Gloeobacter violaceus PCC 7421: one gene and its partner. The protein of the gene in region 2 binds, or shares a complex with, the protein of the main gene of each other region. Links are inferred from orthologs where the notes say so. Each region holds a gene or a part of one and is shown on either strand. Other genes may lie near its edges.

Region 1 (5,016 bases), 310 kb from region 2 along the record:
GGGCTCTTCCGGATTTTGCGGCGATGCGGGTGACTCGGGAATATCCGGCACCTCGGGGGGCGGTTCGGCCGTTGCGGGGGAGGCCGCGCTGTCGGTTTCGTTCGGGCAGACGAGTTGACCTTGATCGCTCTCGTAGCATTCGCCGGTCGGCTCGGGCTCGGGGGAAGGCTCCTCCAGACCCTCAGGCAATTCGGCCGGGTACTCCTCACCCATCGGCGGCGAGACTTCGAGCGGTTCGCTCTGCTCCAGGGCAGGAAATGCCTTGACCGGAAAAGTCGCCATCACCCGGCCCATGTACCGGCCCCAGAGAACGGCTGCCAGGGCGCTGCTGCCGCGCGTCGGGCGATTGTCGTCGTTGCCCAGCCAGACGCCCGTCACCAGTTGGGGCGTGTAGCCCACAAAAAGTAAGTCGCGGTAGTTTTCGCTGGTGCCGGTCTTGCCCGCCGCCGGGCGATCGATGGCGGCTTTGCGGCCGGTGCCGTTGGCGATGACCTGCTCCAGCATGCGGGTGACGGTGGCGGCGACCGCCGAAGAAAGAGCCACCCGGGTGCGCGGTACCGCCGCGTAGAGTACTTTGCCTTGCGAATCGACAATGCGGCGCACGGCGGTGGGTGCCACATGGACTCCGCCGTTGGCGAGGGTGCCGTGGGCGCTGGTGAGTTCCAGCAGCGTCAGCTCCGAGGCCCCGAGGGCCATCGCCGCCCCCGTGCGCAGGCGGCTGCGCACCCCCATGCGGCGGGCGACATCGACAACTTTGTCCTCGCCCACGCGCGTAAACAGTTGTACCGCGACAGTGTTGCGCGATTCTTTAAGGGCGTTCACCAGCGTCATCTCGCCGTAGTAGCGGCGATCGGCATTTTTGACCTGATAGGCGCCGAAGCGGACCGGCCGGTCGCTTAGTATGTCCTCCGGGCGGCTGCCGGATTCGATAGCGGCGGTGTAGACAAAGGTTTTGAACGTCGAACCCGGTTGGCGCAGGGCCTGCACGGTGCGGTTGAACTGGCTTTTTTGATAGTCGCCGCCGCCTGCCATCGCCCGAATTTCGCCCGTGGCCGGGTCGAGGGTGATGATCGCCCCCTGGCCGACGCGCCGGGAGCGGTAATCGGCCAGCGCACCGCCGAGCGCTTTTTGGGCCTGCGCCTGCATCTGTGGGTCGAGGGTCGTCTCGATGGTCAGCCCCCCCGGAACGCTCTCGGTGCCAAGCAGGCTCGCCAGCTGCGAGCGCACGTAATCGACGAAGTAGGCGGCCTGGGTTTTTTCGGAGCGGGGGCCGGGTCTGAGCACCACCGACTTTTTGCGGGCCGAGGCGTACTGCTGTGCATTTAGATATCCCACCTCGACCATGTTCTTGAGCACCACATCGCGGCGCTTGCGCGCCAGGGTCTTGTCGATTAGCGGCGAGTAGCGGCTGGGGGCCTGGGGCAAACCGGCGAGCAGCGCCGCTTCGGTGAGGGTGAGCTTCTCGATGTTCTTGCTGAAATATAGACGTGCCGCGTCCGCGACACCGTAGGCGCCGGAGCCGAAATAGATCTGGTTGAGGTAGAGGGTGAGAATTTCTGCTTTGGACAACTCCTGCTCGATGCGCGCGGCGATCAGGATCTCTTTGAACTTGCGCCAGAGGGTGCGCTCCTGGGTCAAAAACAAATTGCGCGCCAATTGCTGGGTGATGGTCGAGCCGCCCTCGCGCACCTCCCCCGCCTCCGCGTCGCGCCACAGCGCCCGGCCGATGCCGATCAGATCGATGCCGGGATGGTTGTAGAAGCGCCGGTCCTCGGTGGCGACGACCGCCTGGACCAGGTATTCGGGTATTTGCCGGTACTTGACCTGCTTGGCCGGACCCCGGGCGGCGCTGTAGAGGCGCGATCCGTCCATCGCCTTGACGATGAGCCGGTTTTCGGGGGTAAAGCGGCGTACCTGCTGGGCGGTGGGCAGATCCCACAGCAGGGCAAACCACAGGCCCAGCAGCGCCCCGGCGAGCGTGACGACAATGCCGATAAACCACGCTCGGCGATGGCGGCGCCAGGTATCGGCCATGGACGCAAAAAACTTGGCGGTCATCGGCTCCAGCGGGCGGGCAGGCGGGCGATACGTAGGATCAGTCTAGCGATCCGAAGCCATGGCCGCCTCCACTGTGTCGAAGACGCCGGGCGCCCGCGCCGCGTTCCGGGCAGGCTCAGCCGGTGTGTTCGTTGCGCCAAACTTCGACGGTGGTCAGGCGGGCGTCGATCTGTTGGCTGAGGGCGCGGATCTTGGTGGAGAGGGTCCGCAAATGGATGGTCAATTCGTCAAATTCTGCCTGCAATAACGCCCGGCGCTGGCAAGCCATCGGGTCGGTACCGGTCACCCGGCGCAGGTTACGGTCGAGCACAAGTCGCTGCTGGTGAATTTCTCTGGCTTCGCGGTAGAGGAGGTCGCGCTTGCTGTGTAGAGCCTCTAGATCCATCGAGAACCGTCTCTGTGTTCGGCACCGGTCAGTATATCCGCTGCATCGGAGCCTGTTTTGCGCGTGCAAGAACTTGTCACAAAGCCTGGTGCTTTGGTTTAAAATTGTGTGCTGCCGAAGTATTTGCCAGGAAGAGAACACCGTGCCGAATATCAAATCTGCCATCAAGCGGGTCGATGTGGCCGAGCGCAACCGCCAGCGCAACATCGCCTACAAATCGATGATCAAAACCTTCACCAAAAAGTTCATGACCCGCCTGGGCGAATATGCCCAATCGCCCTCCGAAGCGGTGCTTACCGAGGTGCAGGCGCTTTTGAACCAGACCTTCAGCCGCATCGACAAGGCGATCAAGGCGGGCGTCATCCACACCAACACCGGCGCGCGCAAAAAATCCCGCCTCGACGCCGCGCTGCGCACCGCCCTCGCCAAAGCGCAAGCCAAGGCCGGCTAGCGCCATGTCTTCCTTCGAAATCGAGTCGCTCCTGCACGAAAACCGCCGCTTCGCCCCGCCCGCGGGCTTTGGCGAGGGCGCCTGGATTAAGAGTCTCGAGCACTACCGCGAGCTGTGCGCGCGGGCTGAGGCCGATCCGGAGGGTTTCTGGGCGGATCTTGCCCGCAGTGAGCTGCACTGGTTCACCCCCTGGCAACAGGTACTCGATTGGCAGGAGCCCACGGCCCGCTGGTTTGTGGGCGGCAAGCTCAATCTTGCTTATAACTGCCTCGACCGGCATCTCCAGACGCGCGGCGACAAGGTTGCCGTGCTCTGGGAGGGCGAACCGGGCGAGGTGCGTGCGCTTACCTACCGCGAACTGCACGCCGAGGTCTGCCGCTTCGCCAATGCCCTGAAGGCGCTGGGGGTCGGCAAGGGCGACGTGGTGGCGATTTATATGCCGCTGGTGCCGGAGGCGGCCGTCGCGATGCTCGGCTGCGCGCGCATCGGGGCACCCCACACGGTAGTCTTCGGAGGCTTCTCGGGCGACGCGCTGCGCGACCGGCTCATCGATGCCCAGGCCAGGGTGGTGGTCACCGCCGACGGCGGCTGGCGCAAAGGGGCGATTGTTCCCCTCAAACCGCGGGTGGACGAGGCGGTGGCCCAGGCTCCCGGCGTGGCTCATGTGATCTGCCTGAAGCGGGTAGGCCAGGAGGTGGCCATGGAGCCGGGGCGCGATCACTGGTGGCACGAACTGGTGGCCTCCCGGAGCGCCGAGTGTCCGGCTGAAGCGATGGACTCCGAAGATTTGCTGTTTATTCTTTACACCAGCGGCACCACCGGCAAGCCCAAGGGCGTCGTGCACACGACTGGTGGTTACAACCTCTATACCCACATCACCAGCAAGTGGATCTTCGATCTGCACGACGAGGACGTCTACTGGTGCACCGCCGACGTAGGCTGGATCACGGGCCATTCGTACGTGGTGTACGGGCCCCTGTCGAACGGGGCGACGACCTTTATGTTCGAGGGTGCCCCCAACCAACCCGACCCCGGCCGCTTCTGGCAGCTCATCGAAAAGCACCGCATCGGCATTTTCTATACCGCCCCGACCGCCATTCGCACCTTCATCAAGTGGGGCGACGATTGGCCTGCCCGCTACGATCTTTCTTCGCTGCGGCTTCTAGGCACGGTGGGCGAACCGATCAACCCCGAAGCGTGGATGTGGTACCACCGGGTGATCGGCCAGGAGCGCTGCCCGATCGTCGATACCTGGTGGCAGACCGAGACGGGCGGGATCATGATCACCCCGCTTCCGGGGGCGACCATCACCAAACCCGGCTCGGCGACGATGCCTTTTCCGGGCATCGTCGCCGATGTGGTCGACCGCGAGGGCAACAGCTGCCCCCCCAACCAGGGCGGCTATCTGGTGATTCGCAGGCCCTGGCCCTCGATGCTGCGCACGGTCTACCGCGACCCGGAGCGCTACCGTCAGAACTACTGGAGCCAGGTTCCCCACGCCTACTTTGCAGGCGACGGTGCCCGCCGCGACGAAGAGGGCTACTTCTGGGTGATGGGCCGCGTCGACGATGTGATCAACGTCTCCGGCCACCGCCTGGGCACGATGGAGATCGAATCGGCCCTGGTCTCCCACCCGGCAGTGGCCGAGGCCGCCGTGGTCGGCCGACCCGATGAGATCAAAGGCGAAGCGATCGTCGCTTTTGTGACGGTCGAATCGGAGGTCGAGACGACGCCTCAGTTGCTCGAGGAGTTGCGTGCCCACGTCGTCAAAGAAATCGGCGCCCTTGCCCGCCCGGAGGAAATCCGCTATGCGGAGGCGCTACCCAAGACCCGCTCGGGCAAGATCATGCGGCGGCTGTTGCGCTCGCTCGCCTCGGGAAGCGACCTGACTGGCGACACCTCGACCCTCGAAGATCGCTCGGTGCTCGAGAAGCTGCGCGAGGGCTAAAATCTGCGCGGTTGTATGAGTTATAGCGGTGGCCCGGTGAAAAATTAACCGCATAGTGAGCCTTTCGAGCCCAAAATCTCGCTTATTAAATAGACCCTCGAACTGCCTGCCGTCTGGAGAGCCTGCGGCGGGTTGCGCCGTGGAGTCGGGTTGCCGGACACGGACGAAGCCGCC
Region 2 (4,753 bases):
CGTTCATCGGGCCGCTTTCGGCCAGATGCCGCGCGAGGGTGGGCGACGCTTCGAGCGCGCCTTTGGTCACCAGATAACACCGTTCGCCCTGCTCGTCGGCGATCGCTTCCCAGGGGCTGACCAGCCGAAAGTCCTGGTTTTTGCCGTCGGCGGGCAATAGACCCGCCACCCGCTTGAAGGCGTCCTTGCGCTGGCGGGTCTCGGCTTTGTTGAAGCAGCGGCTGGGAAGCAGGTACTCCTTGACGACGCACGGCTGGTTGTCCCCCGCCTGGATCGCCTGGTAGAGCCTGCCCATGCCGCGGGTGCCCACGAACTTGACGATCCGGTAGGTACCACGCGTGCCGCGGATCTCGGATTTTTCGGCCAGCAACGTCGGAAAGCCGCATTCCTGGCAGAATTTGGCCCCGGGGATCTGCTGGGCGGTCTGTACGAGCACGTCGCAATTGAGCGGCATGTTGCGCGAACAGCGGTAAGCCTTGTAGGAAGTTTCAAACAGTTGCATTGCGCAACTCCTGCCCGGGCTGGAACCTGTAGTAGAAGAATGCCGGTACTGCCACGGATCTAGCCAAGAATCTAACACAGCCATTTTCCCTAGGGAGGTAAGCTGGGCGTGTGCAGCGACCAGCGCCGCGTTGAGAATTGGCCATGCATATCACCATCGAATGCCTGACGGGCTCCCTGGCGGGAAAAGTGCTTGCCTTCGATCAAGAAGAGATCAGCCTCGGGCGGGGCGAACAGAAAGAAAAGGACATCGATTTTGCCGACATCGACATCGGTGTCTCCCGCAACCACGGCCTGATTGCCATCCGCGCCGGGCGTGTCGTGTTCACCGATGCGAGCCGGGGCGGCACCCTGGTGCGTGGCCAACGCGTCAACAACGACTCGGTGGAGTTGCGCTCGGGCGACGAATTGCAACTCGGGGGACCGAGCGGCCCGCGTCTGCGGGTACGCTACCGGGCTCTCACCCAAATTGTCGAGCCGGGACGGATGCACACCCAGATGCCGGACCCGCCCGAGACGCTTATAGATTTGCCGCCGGCACCGCTGCCGCCGCCGCGCCCGGTCGCCGCGCCGCTGCCACCCGTTGCCGCGGCCATGCCCGCCGATGCGACGGCGATCCAGCCGCCGAGTGCCCCACCGCTTCCTCAGATTACGGCCCAGCCGGCACCGTCGCCCAATGGCACAGCGCCCCTGCCCTTGCCGCCGGTGAGCACCCCACCGCCGCCTTCCCAGCAGCAGACGATGCTCCAGATGCCGCCGGCCCCATCCCCGAGCGCCCCCACCGTACCGCCCCCTCCACGTCCGGCGGTGGTACCGGCGCCGAGCGCCCAGGCGCCCTACGTTCCACCGGTGCCGCCAATGGGCGGTGAGACATTCTTCCAGCAAACAGTCGATCCCGACGCAACGGTCTACCACCCCCAGGCACCGTCCGCTCCACCTGTCCCGGAGGAAACATTCTTTCAATCCTTCGCCGCACCGTCCGCTCCCTCAGCCAGACCGGCTCCTGCCGCCCCGAACGCCAATTCCTACATTCCGCCTGAACAGCAGACGATGCTGCAAACACCGGCACCGGTCATCGACAGCAATCCGACGCTGCTGCAAGAACCCGCGCAGTTCCCCTGGCTGTTGGTGACTTTATTCGCCCTGGGCGTGCTCGCCCTGCTGGCTGTGATCTGGGTGTTCTTGCTGCGCCAGTCGGTGGCCTTTTTTATCCCGGTGCCGCTGGTGCTGCTGCTGGGGCTGGGCTGGTTTTTCTACCAAAGTCGCAAAGCGGCCGGCTAGAACGGAATATCGTCGAGATCGGGCTCGGGAGCCGTGGGCCGGGCGGGAGCCGCCGGACGGGGCGCCGGGCGGGCGGCGGGAGCACCGTTTTTGGCGGAGGCGGCTGGGGCGGCGGCAGGAGCAGGGGTCGCTCCGGCCAGGCTCTCGCCCACGGTGGCCGGGTAGACCTTGCGGGCAATCAATTCGGTGACTTTTTCTTTGGTGCCGTCGGGGCGACCCCTGGTCTCCGCCTGCAGGCGGCCTTCTACCAGGACACCATCGCCGTGATGGAGGGTGCGGGCGACTTCTTCGGCCAGGTTGCCGAAGGCGACCATCCGGATCTGAAAGTCCGGTTCCTCGGGGCGGCCGGCACTGAAGCCGAGCAGGGTCGAAAGGCGCGCAAGCCCGTCCTGGGTGAAGCGCAATTCCGGCTCGGACTGAAGCGTACCCATCAAAGCAATGGCGTTCATGGCGGTTAATCCTCTTCGCGAACAGTTAAAAACCGGATCACCTCTTCGCTGAGCCGGAAGGCCTTCTCCAGTTCGGCCACCGCCGTTGTCGGGGCGTCGTAGTTCATCTGGACGTAGATGCCTTCTTTGAATTTCTTCAGCTCGTAGGCCAGGCGGCGCTTGCCCCGGTGCTGCGTCTCGACGGGGGCGGCGCCCTGCTCGGCAAGCAGCGTCTGGTAGCGGGTGATCGTTTGATCGATGATCTCGTCCGTGAGGTCGGGACGAAGAATGTACATGGTCTCGTACTTGGTGGACACGGGATCGCTCCTTACGGTCGATTCTGGCCCCCCGAAGGGAGCAAGGAACACTTTCACCACAGTAACAAAAAGCACCCTCCGCGGGGAGAAGGCTTTCTGTTTGCAAAAGCTGATACCGTGGGTGAGAGTTTTTCGTCCGACCTCCATGAATTTATCGCGCATTCTCGATCGCCAGGTCCAGCTTCACCCCGATGCACCCGCTTTTATCGGCCCCGAAAAGTCGCTCACCTTTGGGGAGTTGGCGCGCGCAAGTGCCGCCGTGGCGGGCGGTCTGGCTCAGTTGGGGGTGGTGTGCGGCGATCGTGTGGCGGTGATGCTGCCCAACGTGCTGCCTTTTCCAATCGCAGCCTACGCCATCTGGAGACTCGGCGCGCAACTGGTGACCGTCAATCCCCTGCTCAAACCCCAGGAGGTCCGCCATCTGCTCACCGACAGCGGCGCGCGGGTGCTCGTCTCCCTGGGTCAGTTGTTGCCGCCCATCGCCGAATTGATCGCGGAACTGAATATCCAGGTGGTCACGGTCGGAGGCGGCGAGTTGGGCACGCCGTTTGAGCATCTGTTTGCCGCGCCGCCGCTGCTGGAGCCGGCTGCGGTAGCCCCCGAGGATGTGGTGGCCGTTCTGTATACCAGCGGTACTACCGGCCGACCCAAAGGGGCGATGCTCACCAGCCGCAACCTTGGTTACGACTCGGAGGCCTGCGCTGCGGCGCTTGAAATTGGCCCCTCCGACCGGCTTTTTATGGTTCTGCCGCTGTTTCACGCCTACGGGATGACCATCGGTCTATTGGTCTGCACCCGCAACGGCGCGAGTGTGTATCTGGAGCCGCGCTTTGTACCCGCCCAGGCTCTGGCGCACCTCAAACAATTCGAGTGCACGGCCTTTATCGGCGTGCCCGCGCTGTTCGCGGCCCTGCTTACCACCGAGGGCACGGCACTCACCAACCTGCGCTTTTGCATCAGCGGCGGGGCGCCGCTGCCCCTGCCCGTCCTCGAAGCGTTTGAAGCGAAATTTCAGACCGTGATCCTCGAAGGAGACGGGCCGACCGAATGCTCCCCGGTCACCGCCGTCAATCCCCTGCGCGGGGTGCGCAAAGCCGGATCGATCGGCATTCCGCTGCCGGGGCAGCAGATGACCATCCGCGATCCCCAGAGCGGCGAATTTTTGAGCGACGGCGAGGTGGGCGAGATCCTGGTGCGCGGGCCGAACACGTTCAAGGGCTACCTCAACTTGCCCGAGGAGACTGCCCAAGTCTTTGTAGACGACTGGCTGCGCACCGGGGATCTGGGCTACCGCGACGGCGACGGCTACTTCTACATCGTCGATCGCCTCAAAGATCTGATCATCGTGGCCGGGCTGAATGTCTATGCCCGCGAGGTCGAAGAGGTGCTCCAGTCGCACCCGCGGGTGCGGATGGCCGCGGTGGTGGGCGAATTCGACGAGTTGCGCGGCGAGGTGGTGCACGCCTTTGTAGAACCCATTTCTGAGCAGGAGCCGCCCGAAGCCCAGGAAATCATCCGCTACTGCCGTGAGAAGCTCGCCGACTATAAATGTCCGCGCCGGGTCACCGTGATGGCAGAGTTGCCGCGCTCCACTACCGGCAAAATCCTTAAGCGCGTCCTCAAGGAAGGATTTAAAGGGTATTCTGCGCAGTAGTTACTCTCACAAATGCATGCACCTTCGCCTCGGGCTCCCGCGCGCCCTCAACGATGCTTGATATCCACAAGCTCAGCAAGGTCTTTCCATCCGGTGCCGTAGGCATCTCGGGAGTGTCGTTGTCGCTTGATGGGGGTGTTCTTGGCCTACTTGGCGCCAACGGTGCGGGCAAGACGACGTTGATGCAGATGCTGGCGACGATCACCACCCCCACAGCGGGCCAAATCCGTTTTCAAGATGTGGATATCCTTCGCCAACCCGATTATTTGCGCCGACGCCTCGGCTATTTGCCCCAGGACTTCGGCGTATACGACAACCTGACGGCGTTCGAATTTTTAAATTACTTTGCAGCCCTCAAAGGCGTCTCCAGCCGGGCGCGCGTCCTTGAGATGCTGGAACTGGTCAATTTACACACCGTAGCCCACCGGTCGGCCGGCACCTTCTCAGGTGGCATGAAGCAGCGCCTTGGGATTGCCCAGGCACTGATCAACAATCCAGACCTGCTCATCGTCGATGAACCGACGGCCGGGCTTGATCCGGAGGAGCGCGTCCGCTTCCGCAATCTGTTGGGG

Evidence for each region.
Region 1: rpsF (region 2) and rpsT share a complex: the UniProt entries of both Bacillus subtilis proteins name them as parts of the 30S ribosomal subunit. The link is inferred for Gloeobacter violaceus PCC 7421 from one-to-one orthologs.

The regions. Positions count from the first base shown.
Region 1 is NC_005125.1:152,048-157,063, reverse strand. The notes cover bases 1,300-4,239. They hold rpsT (30S ribosomal protein S20), read left to right. Parts: upstream 1,300-2,585; coding sequence 2,586-2,894; downstream 2,895-4,239. Other genes in these bases: acs (acetate--CoA ligase), read left to right, coding at 2,899-4,239; GLL_RS00825 (hypothetical protein), read right to left, coding at 2,174-2,443; GLL_RS00830 (transglycosylase domain-containing protein), read right to left, coding at 1,300-2,058. Also shown: more of GLL_RS00830, read right to left, coding at 1-1,299; more of acs, read left to right, coding at 4,240-4,842. UniProt on the Bacillus subtilis protein: Binds directly to 16S ribosomal RNA.
Region 2 is NC_005125.1:461,940-466,692, forward strand. What follows is about bases 883-3,559. They hold rpsF (30S ribosomal protein S6), read right to left. Parts: upstream 2,528-3,559; coding sequence 2,237-2,527; downstream 883-2,236. Other genes in these bases: GLL_RS23380 (FHA domain-containing protein), read left to right, coding at 883-1,782; GLL_RS02260 (single-stranded DNA-binding protein), read right to left, coding at 1,779-2,231; GLL_RS02270 (long-chain-fatty-acid--CoA ligase), read left to right, coding at 2,673-3,559. Outside these bases: GLL_RS02250 (substrate-binding domain-containing protein), read right to left, coding at 1-502; more of GLL_RS23380, read left to right, coding at 646-882; more of GLL_RS02270, read left to right, coding at 3,560-4,181; GLL_RS02275 (ABC transporter ATP-binding protein), read left to right, coding at 4,235-4,753. UniProt on the Bacillus subtilis protein: Binds together with bS18 to 16S ribosomal RNA.